DNA from 3 places in the Shewanella violacea DSS12 genome. Region 2 is predicted to be linked to each of the others. Evidence: predicted binding sites of a transcription regulator. Region 2 holds the regulator's gene; each other region holds the start of a gene.

Region 1 (4,813 bases), 1.9 Mb from region 2:
TGTAGATTCACCTACAATTAGCGCACGATCATAATCTTGTAATGCTGCAGCAAAAATTTCTGATGCCGATGCGCTGTATCTGTCCACTATCACAGTCAATGGACCGCTATAGCTAGTACGGCCGTCATTGTCACGATTCTGCGACACCTGGCCGTTAGCATCTCTTATCTGAACCACAGGACCTTGGTCAATAAACAAGCCTGTCAGCAAAGTGGCCTCGGTTAATGCGCCACCACCATTACCTCTAAGGTCGATGATGATGCCTTCAACTTTCGCTTCTTTGAGCTTAACCAGCTCTTTAGACACATCTTTCGACAGGTTCATATAGAAACCAGGGATCTGAATAACACCAACTTTACGATTTTCGTAGAGGCCATTATCGGGTTCAATGACTTCAGATGTTGCCGCTCTGTCTTCGAGACGAATCTTATCCCTGACGATGACAAGTTCAAAAGGCTTCGCCGAAGTGCCGCCTTTATTAGGCAAAATTTGCAGCACTACCTTGCTGCCTTTAGGGCCCTTTATCAGTTCAACTACGTCGTCTAAACGCCAGCCGATAACATCGACTATATCTTTGCCTTCTTGACCAACGCCAATGATTTTATCTTCGGGAGATAATTTTTCGCTATTTGCGGCCGGACCACCAGTAACAAGACTCTTAATAACCGTGTAGTCATCATCCATCTGTAATACAGCACCTATGCCCTCAAGGCTAAGGTTCATTTCCATCTGGAAGCGTTCGGCATTGCGTGGTGAAAGGTAACTAGTATGAGGCTCGACGGTACGAGAGAAGGCATTCATCACACCTTGAAAAACATCTTCACTCTTAGTCTGACTCAATCGCTTAATCGCATTGTTATAGCGTTTTTCAAGCACAGGAACGATCTCGTCCCATGTCTTACCAGTCAGTTTAAGGTTCAATGCATCATATTTGACACGTTGACGCCAAAGCTCGTCCACTTCCGCTTCATCTTTAGGCCAGCTCGCATCTTCACGATCATATTGATACTTGTCATTAGCAAGCGTGAAGTCCATCTCTTTGTCTAATAAAGAGAGTGCGTAGGTGAAACGGTCGTAACGTCTTTTTTGAACTTGTTGGTACATCTTATAAGCTGGTGTTAAATCACCACTTTTAAGCATGTCATCGAATTGTTTTGCATAAACGTTGAAGCTATCCAGATCACTCTGAAGCAGCACATTACGTCTATAATCGAGCTGTTTTAAGTATCGCTTAAACACTCGCTCGGAAAAAGCATCATCTAAATCAAATCTGTGATAGTGAGAACGAGTGAAAAGGCCTGTCACGCGCTTGCTCGCAACTTTATGTTGCGGCTCCTGCGTTAAAGCGGGTAACTCGCTGAATGGAATTGTAGGGGTTAACGCCCACGCCGAGAATCCGACAAAAATACTGGCGATTGAGACAGCCAGGGTGATTTTTCGCATCAACAAGTTACTCCTTACTCTAAAATTAAAGCATGATGTGCTCAACACTAACTTTTATGGTTAGGCCTGAGTCCAGTTGGACTTGAACATCACTTCTTTTAATATCAACGATAACACCAGAAACTGGAGACTTACCTAGTTTGACACTAACACGCTGATTTTGTTTCAGCTCATTTAACACTGCTGGCGTCAAATTAACAACAGGAGCAGGTTCTTTCGCTGGCTTTTTAGGCGCTGGCTTGGCACGCTTAGGTGCAGGCTTCAAGGCTTGCTTAGCAGCTTGAGCTTCCTTTCTTGCCGCCGTAGCTTTAGCAATGCGTTTAGCTTTCGCTTTTTCCTGACTCTCTTTAAGCGTTGATTGCGCATGTTCAATATGCTCTTGCTCTAACTCACCGCACTCATTACCCTCAAGATCGATTCGTTGAGCACCGGCTTTTACGCCCTTCAGATAACGCCAACTACTAGTATAGCGTCTCAAAGCAATTCTCAATTGAGTCTTACTGACTTTAGAATCATCAGCTAACCTTTCAGCCAACTCCTGAAACAATCCAATTTTTAATGGTTTAGTTTCGCCTTCGGCAATAAAGCACAAAGGAAATGTTTCGTATAAATACGCAAGAATTGCGTTGGTGTCGGTCAACTTGTCTGTTGATTCCATTATTTCTTCCACAGTTTAAAAGGGGCACTGACTAGTCATAAGTAGGCTAAACAGTGTCGTTTATATTTGTCTTTCGCGGGCTTCACCAGATAATCCCAAACAGAATTATCGAGACGCAGCGCAAACACGGCAGACATACTTTAGCAATTACAATTAACAAACGCCAAGCTTTCATTCCAAGCTAGGAATATTCTCAACGTCCTTAGTATTCGAACCGCCTATTATAAACCCGAGTTTGACGATTGCGAACATGTATTATGAAATATTGGTCATAGTTTAGCCAAATAACGCACTTTCGAAGCTTGATACTAAGTTTTCGAGCCCTATTTGATCAATTTCATCGAATCGAGCTAACTTAGGACTGTCTATATCTAAAACGGCTATAACTCGGTTATCCCTGATAATGGGGATAACTATCTCTGAATTTGTCGCTGAATCACAAGCAATATGTCCTGAAAATTGATGAACATCGGCCACCCTAAGGGTGTTATTGTCTGCTGCTGCCGAACCACAGACTCCTTTACCCAGAGGAATACGCGTACAGGCGACTCGGCCCTGAAATGGACCCAAGACTAGCTGCCCATCTTTTAGCAGATAGAAGCCCACCCAATTAAGCCCTTCGAGTGAGTCATTGAGTAAAGCTGAAAAATTGGCCATCCCGGCCACTAAGTCATTTTCGCCCTGTAGAAGCGCTTGTGCTTGACGATTCAACATTTGATAAAATTCAGTTTTCATACAAACTTCCTAGATATTATTTTTTTGTACCGACATTTTTAGCCTCGGCTTTCTTAGACGTTTTTTTCACTTCAGTCGTCTCTGGCTTCTGAGGTACGACGCCTTTAAGTAAATTGAGCAATAGTTCCTTGTGTTGAGCAAGATAAAAACTCAACTTTTCACAAGTTACTTCATCTATCTCTAATTCTGACTCGGCTAAGAATGGGGCTAGATTATCGGCGATATCAAGCATCTTATCGTAGGCATCCGCCTCCTTCTTAGATGTGAATGTCATTTTCTCGATCCCCTCTCTGACCACTACATATTTAGTAACAACCGCCATAACGTCCCTCTCACTGTTTTTATATACAGTTGTAGGGTCTCATAAATATAACTTCTTATGCAAGTATTCCAGAAAACCTGATATTATTTGTCAAATTATATAATAATATCCTCAAGGTATTCACAATTGAGCATGACTCAATGCCGTGACGTTCGGATGAATTAACGAGTATCGTCGAATCAAATATTAACGATTAGGGTGTGTTAGAAAGATTGAAATTACTTACGGAAGAGAAGTGTGCAGATACCAGTGTGACCCTGTGTCGTTCCTGTGATCTTGTGATAAGGAAACGAGCCTTGCCTTCGTCGGTTCGCGCCTTATGCCCTCGATGTCATACTGCCATTTATGATGCACCTTATTGTTCCCTAAACGGCATGTTAGCCCTGTGTCTAACAGCGCTCATTTTTTTCGTTCCGGCAAATTTACTCCCCGTTATTGAGTTACATTTCCTTGGTAGCATCAGGACAACAACCATCTTCGAAGGTGCCATGGCTGTTGCCAATCAAGGTTATTGGGTCGTCGCCATTGCCGTACTCACCTCGGCAGTCATAGCACCGGGTTTATTGCTTTTATCTGTCCTCTCACAAATTTTAATCATCAAATACCGATTGGAAGTGCCTTTTTTTCGGGATATATTGAAGCGCCTATTGAAATATCATGGTCTGCTCTCACAGCTCACCATGTTAGAAATTTATATGATCAGTATTTTTATATCTGTCTTCCAACTCAGAGACTACACAGATATCCATCTGGAGATGGGCACTTTCTGTTTCGCAATGTTATTTCTGGTGACCCTATTTTTACAGCGTGAATATCATCTGGAACATATGTGGAGTCTATTAAATGACTAGTCCCTCGGAGCAGGCACACAGAACCCAAGGTAAAGATGTCGGTCTGACACTCTGTCCTTCATGCAAACAGTTGATGCCTCACGCGGAAAATCATTGTTCACGCTGTGGCTCGATACTCGCCCTGCGTGATTATTCGAGTTTACAGAAAAGCTGGGCTTTACTTATTACTGCCGCAATTTTACTGATCCCGGCAAATATCTACCCCATCACCATTTTTACCAGCCAAGGGCATACACGCCACGATACAATTTTTACTGGCATTACTCACCTCATCGATCTGGACATCTTACCTATAGCGGTAATATTATTTACCGCTAGTATCTTAGTGCCGATCCTAAAAATATGTGGGCTGACTATTTATCTGCTTGCCATCAGTTTTCGCCTACCCATCTCCAAGAAAAGATTGATGGTTGGATTTCATGTTATTGAATGGATAGGTCGCTGGTCGATGCTCGACCTATTTGTCATATCTATTACCGCAGCGCTGGTCAATATGGGGCAGTTGCTAGATGCAAGGCCTGGACCTGCCGCAACCGCATTTGCTTTAGTGATTTTACTGACACAAGTCGCAGCTAAAGTACTTGATACTCGTTTACTCTGGGATCGATTGGAATCGAAAGATGACGCAAATTGAAACACCGAAAGTAGTTAAAAAGAAGCTTTTTTCACCTATCTGGCTTTTACCTTTAGTGGCTATTGCCCTAGGGTCTTGGTTAGGGATTAAAAGTATAAGAGAAGCCGGTATCGAAGTGCGAATCCACTTCCCCAGCGCGACTGGAATTGATGTTGGTAAAACCTTAGTAC
Region 2 (4,813 bases):
TCATCTTGGTGATCCTTGGTCTCTTCGACCTGACCAACTTCCATATTGGGTTCCGCATCGCGGGTTAAAGTATTCATATTGCCTCCCTATTGGCCATGCTGACTGACATCAGCTGCCTGAACCGTATCGCCTGTGTTGTTGTCCCATGCGTTACGTTCATAAGTAATCACTGCGGCAATCTCTTGCGCGGTTAATTGCTTCCCAAAAGCCTGCATAGCAGTGCCCGCCTTACCATTGATAACGATCTCCAGATGATCCATTAATGGTCCAGTGGTGATTGGGCTGCCTTTCATTGGAGGGAATACGCCGGGTAAACCCATGCCGTTAGGCTGGTGACATGCGGCACATCGAGACATGTACACCTGTTCACCTTGGGCCATTAGCTCATCCATGGAGAGGGATTGACTCAAGGAGGCTTCAGCCTCTGCAGCGGCGGCGCTGGCTTGATTTTTTTGTTCGGCGACCCAGATGTCGAAGTCGGCTTGGCTCAGAGCCTCGACCACGATTGGCATGAAGCCGTGATCTTTGCCGCAGAGTTCGGCACATTGGCCACGATAGGTACCTGGGATATCGATACGAGTCCATGCTTCATTGATGAAACCTGGATTCGCGTCTTTCTTGACGGCGAATGCGGGGATCCACCAGGAATGGATCACATCTTCTGATGTCATCAGGAAGCGAACTTTCTTATTGATGGGGAGGACCAAGGGCTTATCGACCTCGAGGAGATAGTTTTCTCCCTTCTCCTCGGTGCCTTCTATCTGTTCTCGCGGGGTCGAGAGTAAGCTATAGAATTCTATATCTTGATCGAAATAGCTGTAATGCCATTTCCATTGAGAGCCAGTGATCTTGATGGTGATGTCAGCATCACTAGAGTCTTCCATGGCAACTAAGGTCTTAGTCGCCGGAATAGCCATAGCTATGAGTATGATGAAAGGTGTAATGGTCCAGGCTATCTCGACCTTAGTACTTTCGTGGAAATTGGCTGCTACGGCACCCTTAGACTTTCTGTGATTGATCATGGAATAGATCATCACTCCGAAAACCACGACACCGATGGCGCAACAGATATACAGAATGATCATGTGCAGGTTGTATACCTGTCCACTGATATCCGTAACGCCCTTTGTCATATTAAAGGGCATTCCTGATGCCAAAACGTATGGCGTAAACAGCAACGCCAGAAAACTATACAACACTCGCTTCACTAGACTTCTCCTCTGTCAAAAATTAAGACAAAGAAGAGTCACACAGTAAGTCTCTGCTCTATGCAAACTCTTCAGTTCCCAAAAAAGCAACGATGACTTCAAAGTGCAGTGGCGGTTCACTTGTTATTTTAGTTTGGCAGTTACTTATCTACCAGAGTTAACCACACTCGCACCTACGGCTGAATATATCAGTACCGATTTCAGCGAGGTAAATTTCTGGCCTTGTACATATGGCAGGGTTTTACTACGCCGACTACTAAATCGTTTGGATATAACAAATTATCGTTGTTATATCCCTAACTTACTTGGTGTTGAAATATTGATCAAGATCACTTTTAGCTAAATTATGAAATATTTTGAATAAAAATCAGACATAAAAAAGTCCCTTGCGGGACTTAAATAATAGGTTTTAGGCTAAATCAATTTCTAGATTAGTGTAGAGATCCAAATAAACTGGCCTGACTGAAGTGAGTATCTCTTTGAGTGTGGGCCTTACTGTGTAAGTGATTATTCGCATCCTCGATGACAATGCCTAAAGCGCGTGCGCTTTTTTCTACCAGTTTTAGTCGGCGATTGTCACGTGAATCTAAGGCCTGAGTCCAGCAGATAACGGCACTGGATGTACCACTTATAAGCGCTTTTTCCATGGCCCATAAGGTTTCGATTTCGTCTTTAGCATGAACCAGCAGGACTCGGTCCATCCTGACTCCAGCTTCGGCTAACATCTGCTTGTAACCTATATTGGGAGGACTAATCAATACGATCCATTGCCCCTGATGGCTCAAGGTTGCAAGCTGATTACTCACTTGTTTTAGTTCCACCCGGCCCTGAGTGTAGCTGGTTACCGTGGTGATACTTCCACACTCTTGTTCGATGGACGCTTGGTTAAGTGGATTAGTCCATAAACCTGGGTGTCTAGGGCTATTTCCGATCATATTTTTCATTACCAAGCTCCTTCGCCAATGAGTGACTTATCTATTTATTGCCAGCTGCCGTTGCGGATAACACCGACTGCCAGACCTTCGATACTCAGGCTCTGACTGGTGAGATCGACCACTATTGGTGCATAGTCTTCATTTTCTGCATGGAGATAGACCATACTGCCCTTTTTCTCGAAGCGTTTTACTGTGACATCCTCTTCCACTCGAGCGACTACGATCTGGCCATTCTTTGCTTGTGAAATCTTATGAACCGCAAGCAGATCACCTTCGAGAATGCCAATATTTTTCATACTGTCACCGCGCACCCTAAGTAGAAAGTCGGCACTGGGGCGAAACATAGCCGGATCAACTTTATAATGTTGTTCTATATGTTCCTGAGCAAGGATAGGTTCACCAGCTGCAACCTGGCCTATCAATGGTAAGCCTAAATCTTCGGGTTCCGCTGCTTGAGTGAGTCGGATGCCGCGGGATGTACCGGGAATTATTTCGATGCAACCTTTCTTGGCGAGGGCCTTCAGATGTTCTTCGGCCGCATTGGCACTCTTGAAGCCTAAGCGCTTGGCTATTTCAGCTCGAGTCGGAGGCATGCCGGTATCGATAATATTACGCTTAATGAGTTCTAGGATCTCGGCTTGTCTTGGTGTCAAAGGTCTCATGATTAATCCTGTCTTTCTATACAGTAACTGTCATTATATACAGTATCTTGGTCAGTGCAAGGATTAACCAAGTTTATTATCTGGGATTGCTATTTGTCATACCCTGTCTTTGCCTCTGAAAGGTAAGGGTATTAGTAAATCTGGCTGATATTTTGAGTCATTCACCAGTATAACTGGCTTCATTATGGCTTTTGCCAACTAGATTAGGGGGTTCTCTCTTTTATCTGGTATTCTATGCCGTTATTAAGAAGACTCATATTATATAAGAACAATGTCGAAAAAAGACTCTCTTTGGTATAAATCCTTACGCTGGATTCAGAAACAACTGGTGCAGACTGTAGTTGTGCCCCATGACCCCTTCGCCGATCTCAATTTAGATCCAGATAAACCTGTGGTTTATGTGATGAAGACTGAATCTCTCAGCGACATCGCAGCCCTGAGTGAAATCACAGGTAAATATAGACTTCCAAGTCCCTATGATGAACTTGTGGTCGATGGTGATCGTACGCCGAGAGTCGTATGCCTTGAAGGTGCCAAGCCGCTATTCGGTGAAAGAGAGAGCAATGAGTTTTTCTTAAATAGCTTTATGGATCTGTTGAAGGTGCATAAAGAGAAGCCTGAACTGGATATACAGCTAGTGCCGGTCAGTCTTTACTGGGGACGTACTCCAGGTAAAGAAGACGATACCATGAAGGCCGCAGTGCTCGAGCGACAAAATCCAACCTGGCTGCGAAAATGTTTTATGATCCTCTTCCTGGGAAGGCATAATTTCGTTCAATTTTCTAATGCCGTCTCAATTCGTCACATGGCCGATGAGCATGGCACCGACAAGCGAATAGCTCACAAGCTTGCTCGTGTTGCCCGAGTTCACTTTAGCCGTCAACGTAAGGTCATGACTGGCCCTGTTTTGCCTAAACGTCAGGTGTTATTCCAAGATCTGTTAAATTCTGAGTCCCTTAAGAAGGCGATTAAGGAGGAAGCAGCCAGTAAGAAGATCTCCGAGGCCGAGGCCAAAGCTAAGGCGATGGAGTATCTCGATGAAGTTGCAGCGGATTACTCCGAGAGCTTAGTACGAATAGCCGAGCGCTTCCTGACCTGGCTTTGGAATAAGCTTTACAAGGGCATCAATATCAAGGGCGCCGAGCAGATCAGGCAGCTGCATCATGATGGTCATGAGATCATCTACGTGCCTTGTCACCGTAGTCATATGGACTACCTGTTACTCTCGTATATTCTCTATTACGAGGGCATGGTTCCACCGCACATAGCTGCGGGTATCAATCTCAATTTCTGGCCTGCAGGGCCTATGTTCCGCCGTGGCGGAGCCTTCTTCATACGTCGTAGTTTCAGAGGTAACAAGCTCTACACTGTGGTTTTCCGTGAATATTTAGATCAGCTATTCACCAAAGGTTACTCGGTAGAATACTTTACCGAAGGTGGACGTTCTCGCACCGGACGTCTGCTCGCACCTAAGACTGGCATGATCGCCATGACGCTTAATAGTGTGCTGCGTGGCATGGAAAGACCAGTAACCTTAGTACCTGTGTACTTAGGTTATGATCATGTGATGGAGGTCGCCACTTACCATAAAGAACTCAGCGGCAAGAAGAAAAAGAAAGAATCTGTTTGGCAGCTATTTGGTGCACTGCGTAAGCTAGGTGATTTTGGCCAAGGTTATGTGAACTTTGGTCAACCCATTACCCTGAACAACTATCTGGACGAGGAAGTACCCGGTTGGAAGGAGGAGATGGCTAAAGATCCAGAGCAACGTCCTAAGTGGCTATCTCCTGTGGTGAATACCTTAGCTAATCGAGTGATGACAAGCATTAATGATGCGGCAGCTGTGAGTTCTGTGACTCTGACCAGCTTAGTTTTACTGGCTTCTGAGCAACATGCCTTAGAGCGTTCACAGCTTGTGAAGCAGTTAGATCTCTATCTTAAATTACTCAAAGATCTGCCCTATACCGAGTTCACATCTGTACCGGAAGGCGATGGTGAGTTATTGGTG
Region 3 (4,813 bases), 1.8 Mb from region 2:
GTTATTGGTAATGGCCCCAACATAGCGTTTTTTAGATCCTTCAGTAGAGCCTCTGAGAGTCGGCATGAAAAATTGCTCATAATGACATTCAAACTCCAGCTCTAAATGACTATCTAGCTTCATCTCTTTAGCTAACTTATTTTTCCATTTAGCGTTAATCGTTTTGACGAGCCCTCCACCTATCTTATCCACATCGGTATCCTCAGGATCTAGACCCAACCAGACAAAGGTCGAATCGGTATCGCCATAGATGACCTGATAACCAAGCTCCTCAATCCAAGCCCTAGTCTGTTTCATTATCTGATGACCCCTGAGGGTAATTGAGCTAGCAAGCCTGGCATCATGAAACACACAACCACGGGAGCCTAATACGCCATAAAGAGAGTTCATGATTATCTTAATGGCCTGTGACAGTGGTGCATTATTTTCGCGCTTCGCTTCTTCCCTATGGGCTGAGAGTGTTTTGATAAGTTCGGGTAATATGGGAGAGTCCCGGCTAAATTTTGCTCCCAAAAAACCATCGACATTGTCGGCTTCAGACTCAGATAGCCCCTTAACAAGGCCTTTGGGATCGATGAGAAAGGTTCTGATAATCGAAGGGTAAAGGCTCTTAAAATCGAGCACTAAAATATGTTTATAGAGTCCGGGGATAGAATTCATCACATAGCCACCAGGGCTTTCTAGCCCTTGACTCGTCGCCATCGCGGGGGCAACGAAACCAGCCCTATGCAGGTGAGGCAGGTATAAGTTATTGAATGCTGCCACTGAAGCGCCGACTCTACCGAGTTCTAACCCAGTAAGCCTAGATCTCTCTAAGGCAAATTCGAACAATTGTGCTTTCTTAAAAACATCCCACACTAGGCGACTATCGGTTAAATTATAGTGAGCGAGCGCTGCTTTATCCTGATGAAATAGCTCAGTGATCTCCTCCCCTCGGTTTAAGATCCCCTTTGGGCCGCTAGGCAATGCCTTGCCCTCTTCGAGCAAAGCACGTGAAACCGACTCTAGTGAGAAACTATCGAACCGGTAAAAAGCCGCCTTGAGCCAGTCTATTCCGTCTAGCACAACTCTACCTGGTAGCGAAAGAGTTTCAGGACGGTATTTATCTGCCACCTTCCAACTCAGAACCGTCCCTCCCCTGCCCAATGTCAGTGCGATCCCAAGTAGTTTTGCTCTTCTATATACTAGAGCCAGATCGAACGTCACCACCGCCCAACCGATAATAATGTCGGGATCATATTCAGCAAACCAATCGATTAACTTGAGGATAAGCCCTCTCTCATCTGCTACCCATTCGATATAGTCCACTTGATCAGCAGATAAAGACGAATTATCACGGTTACTCGGATTAGGTGAGCCCACCATGATCACCTTCTTATATTCATCATCCGTCTCCTTGGCGTAGAGGCCAACCGAATAAAGCTCACCGGACATACTGCATTCGAAATCTAGGGATATGGCTTTGAGTCTGATATCCACAGCACTTTTTCTCGCCCGTGAAGCGGTGAAACTGGCCAGATGGCCTTGTACTTGGGGCTCAAATTGTCCAATAAACTCCACATCTAGCGCTATATATCTCTCTATCAAGTATCTGTGCTCTGGACGAATATCGGTTTCAAACAGAGGAATACCTAGATCCACAGCTCCTCTGTTCACCAATCTAAATACTTGTAAAGAACTGGCGTAAATTGCCGTGACAGGATCACAATTGAAATTTTTAAGCGGCAGATCCACTATTCTTAGTTTTGCTGACTGGGGTAATCCTTGCAGCCGAGGCAGATCTTTCGTTGCACAGAAACACAGATATTCAGCTTGGGGCACTTTAACTAATCTAGGGCCATCGGAGGTTTTAATATAGTAATGCAACCAAGTCATACCCGAATGCTGCACCGTATGACGAGAAAGTATTCGCCCCTTGATCGATGAAGTGACCCTAGACTCTGATGGGGGTTTTACTGGCATAATTTGTCTATCCAAAACAGGGGCTCGATGAAAAAGGGTTCACATTTAGCTCAATAATATAAAATTAGAGTAGTTAAGGCTATGCAATCACTGTTATTATGTACAGCTCTATTTCTCTTCCTTGTATACCTATGCTATCGGCCGACGTAAAAACACAGATCCGCTCCATATATAAAGGTATCGCCAAGTCTTTGCCTGACTTTCGCCCTAGGCGCGAGCAAAACTACATCGTCGCCGAAATATCTAAGACCTTAGCCGGTGAATACGATGAACACAGGCGCATAATCGTGGTCGAAGCAGGTACTGGGATAGGTAAATCTTTAGCCTACATTTTAGGCTCTATCCCATTGGCACTAGCCAACAAGAAAAAGGTGTGTATCGCCACCGCCACCGTTGCATTGCAAGAGCAACTGTTACACAAGGATCTGCCTTTCTTTTTACAGCAATCTGAATTGAACTTTACTTTCGGGTTAGTCAAGGGGCGGCAACGCTATGTCTGTCTGTCTAAATTAGAGATGTTAATCGGGGCCGATAACGGCACTCAAATGGCTATGTGGCAGACCAAACCCGACAACAGTCAGATCAAACTGCTGCAAACATTATTAAAGCAGTACCATGAAGGAAAATGGAATGGCGAGCGTGACACCTTAGTCGAGCAGCTCCCCGACCACCTATGGCAACAGATAGCTTGCGATAAACACAGCTGTCACAGACAACTTGCCAGCCACAGAAATTGTCCTTTCCATAAGGCACGTGAAGATATCGATAACTGGGACGTCTTGATTGCTAACCACAGTCTCTTGTTTGCCGATCTGGAGTTAGGTGGCGGAGTCATTCTTCCCGATCCTGAAGATGTATATTACATCATAGACGAAGCTCACCACCTGCCTATGGTAGCCAGAGACTTCTCCAGTGCACAAACCACACTCAGGGGCGCAGTGGACTGGTTGGAGAAAATAGATAAGACCTGTAGCAAGCTACAAAATCAGATAAAGAGTAATCACATCATAGGACCAGCACAGGCGATGCAGGACCATATTACCGATCTTACCGGTCAACTCAGCCAGATAGCCCATTTTTGTGATAGCCAAACACCCAGCTTCGATAACCCAGAGAATCGTTTACGCTTCGAACATGGCAAGTTACCCCAAGGCTTGCTTACCCAAGCAGAGAACTTAGCCACTGTATCAACAGCTGCCCTCAAGCAGTTCAATAAAATGTTAGCCTTGCTCAGTGAAGCCATAAAAGATGGCGATATTCCAAAGCATCAGGCCGAACAACTGCTCACAGAAACAGGCTTCATGTTGCAGAAGTTAGAAAACCTGCAAAAATTGTGGAAGATGATGGCCAAGGAAGATCATCCCAAAGGTGCCCCTATGGCACGCTGGATTGAGATATTAACCGGTAAACAGACCGATTACCTTTTCAGCGCATCCCCCATCGAAGTTGGCTTCATGTTAGAGAAGCTACTTTGGGACAAGGCAGCCGGAGTTGTGCTTTGCAGCGCGACATTACGAGCCTTAAATAATTTTAATCATTTCACTCATCAAGTGGGCCTTTCACTCAACGACGGTAGCCGCTTTTTAGCCATGGACTCGCCCTTCGACTTTGAACAGAATGCGACCCTTTTCCTGCCTAAAATGAAGAATGACCCCACAGATGAGAAATTCACCGAAGAACTCGCCGAGCAGATCTTAGCCCTGATCGATGGTGAGATGGCCACCTTAGTATTATTTGCCTCTTATTGGCAGATGGAAAAGGTCGTCGATATGGTCGAGAGCAAGATCAAAACAGGCCTACTGGTTCAAGGTACCATCTCCAGACAGCAAATTTTATCCGCCCATAAGAAACGATGTGATAACGATGAACCTAGTATCATATTCGGCACAGGTAGCTTCTCTGAAGGATTAGATCTACCGGGGGATTACCTGACTAACTTGATCATCACAAAACTTCCTTTCGCGGTGCCAACCTCTCCCGTCGAGCAGGCTCATGCGGAATATATCAAGATAAAAGGTGGAAATCCTTTTATGCAGCTGACTATCCCTGATGCGTCGCGCAAATTGATACAGAGTTGTGGTAGATTACTACGCAACGAGCAAGACTATGGACGCATCACGATTTTAGATCGACGTTTAGTCACCAAACGATATGGAAAATCACTGCTCGATGCACTTCCCCCTTTTAGACGCGTTATTGAGTAGGATTTATTTTTGGATTTACTGTTTGAACCCAGCACTTGGGCCATTCTAGCTGGCATAGGTTTACTGGCAGGCTTTATCGATGCCATAGCCGGAGGTGGAGGCTTACTCTCTATTCCAGCCTTACTCACATTAGGAATCAATCCTCATACGGCATTGGGCACTAATAAGTTAGCCGCATGTTTTGGGTCATCGACGGCTGCTTATACTTATTATAAACAAAACCTGTTCACGCCTCAGTTGTGGTACCACACCTTTATTGCTACTTTTCTCGGCGCGATATCCGGCACCTTCATAGTCACGCTTATTGATAGCCATTTGTTGGAAAAACTGCTTCCACTGATGATCATCATTATTGCGATTTACACCTTAGCTAAACCCAATTCCATGGGCTGCAGTACATTCACCCCACTTAAACAACCCGCGACTAGAATTAAGCAATGGCTTCAAGGATTCCCACTTGGATTCTATGATGGTTTTGCAGGACCTGGCACAGGAGCGTTCTGGACCATAACCAGTACCACCTATCATAAGCAGCCTCTTCTCCACAGTTGTGGTTTAGCCAGAGCAATGACATTCACCAGTAATCTCACCTCATTAGTGATCTTTCTCACGCTTGGGCAAGTGAATGTTATTATCGGTCTTTCAAT

The links. The regulator LexA, encoded in region 2, represses DNA repair genes until DNA is damaged. The targets are predictions, from matches to a motif close to TACTGTATNNNNATACAGTA.
Region 1: a site for LexA is predicted at 3,170-3,189, ahead of SVI_RS08705 (YebG family protein). Genes of this name have one in related genera too.
Region 3: a site for LexA is predicted at 2,051-2,070, ahead of dinG (ATP-dependent DNA helicase DinG). Genes of this name have one in related genera too.

Annotation. Positions count from the first base shown of each region.
Region 1 is NC_014012.1:2,121,721-2,126,533, reverse strand. It holds gene prc (carboxy terminal-processing peptidase) at 1-1,443, opposite strand, end outside; gene proQ (RNA chaperone ProQ) at 1,469-2,101, opposite strand; gene SVI_RS08710 (GAF domain-containing protein) at 2,378-2,836, opposite strand; gene SVI_RS08705 (YebG family protein) at 2,853-3,158, opposite strand; gene SVI_RS08700 (paraquat-inducible protein A) at 3,371-4,009, shown strand; gene SVI_RS08695 (paraquat-inducible protein A) at 4,002-4,643, shown strand; gene SVI_RS08690 (MlaD family protein) at 4,630-4,813, shown strand, end outside.
Region 2 is NC_014012.1:226,191-231,003, forward strand. It holds gene ctaD (cytochrome c oxidase subunit I) at 1-44, opposite strand, end outside; partial or broken gene coxB (cytochrome c oxidase subunit II) at 96-1,208, opposite strand; gene SVI_RS00895 (cell division inhibitor SulA) at 1,640-2,152, opposite strand; gene lexA (transcriptional repressor LexA) at 2,188-2,805, opposite strand; gene plsB (glycerol-3-phosphate 1-O-acyltransferase PlsB) at 3,077-4,813, shown strand, end outside.
Region 3 is NC_014012.1:3,367,325-3,372,137, forward strand. It holds gene SVI_RS13990 (DNA polymerase II) at 1-1,962, opposite strand, end outside; gene dinG (ATP-dependent DNA helicase DinG) at 2,094-4,166, shown strand; gene SVI_RS14000 (sulfite exporter TauE/SafE family protein) at 4,176-4,813, shown strand, end outside.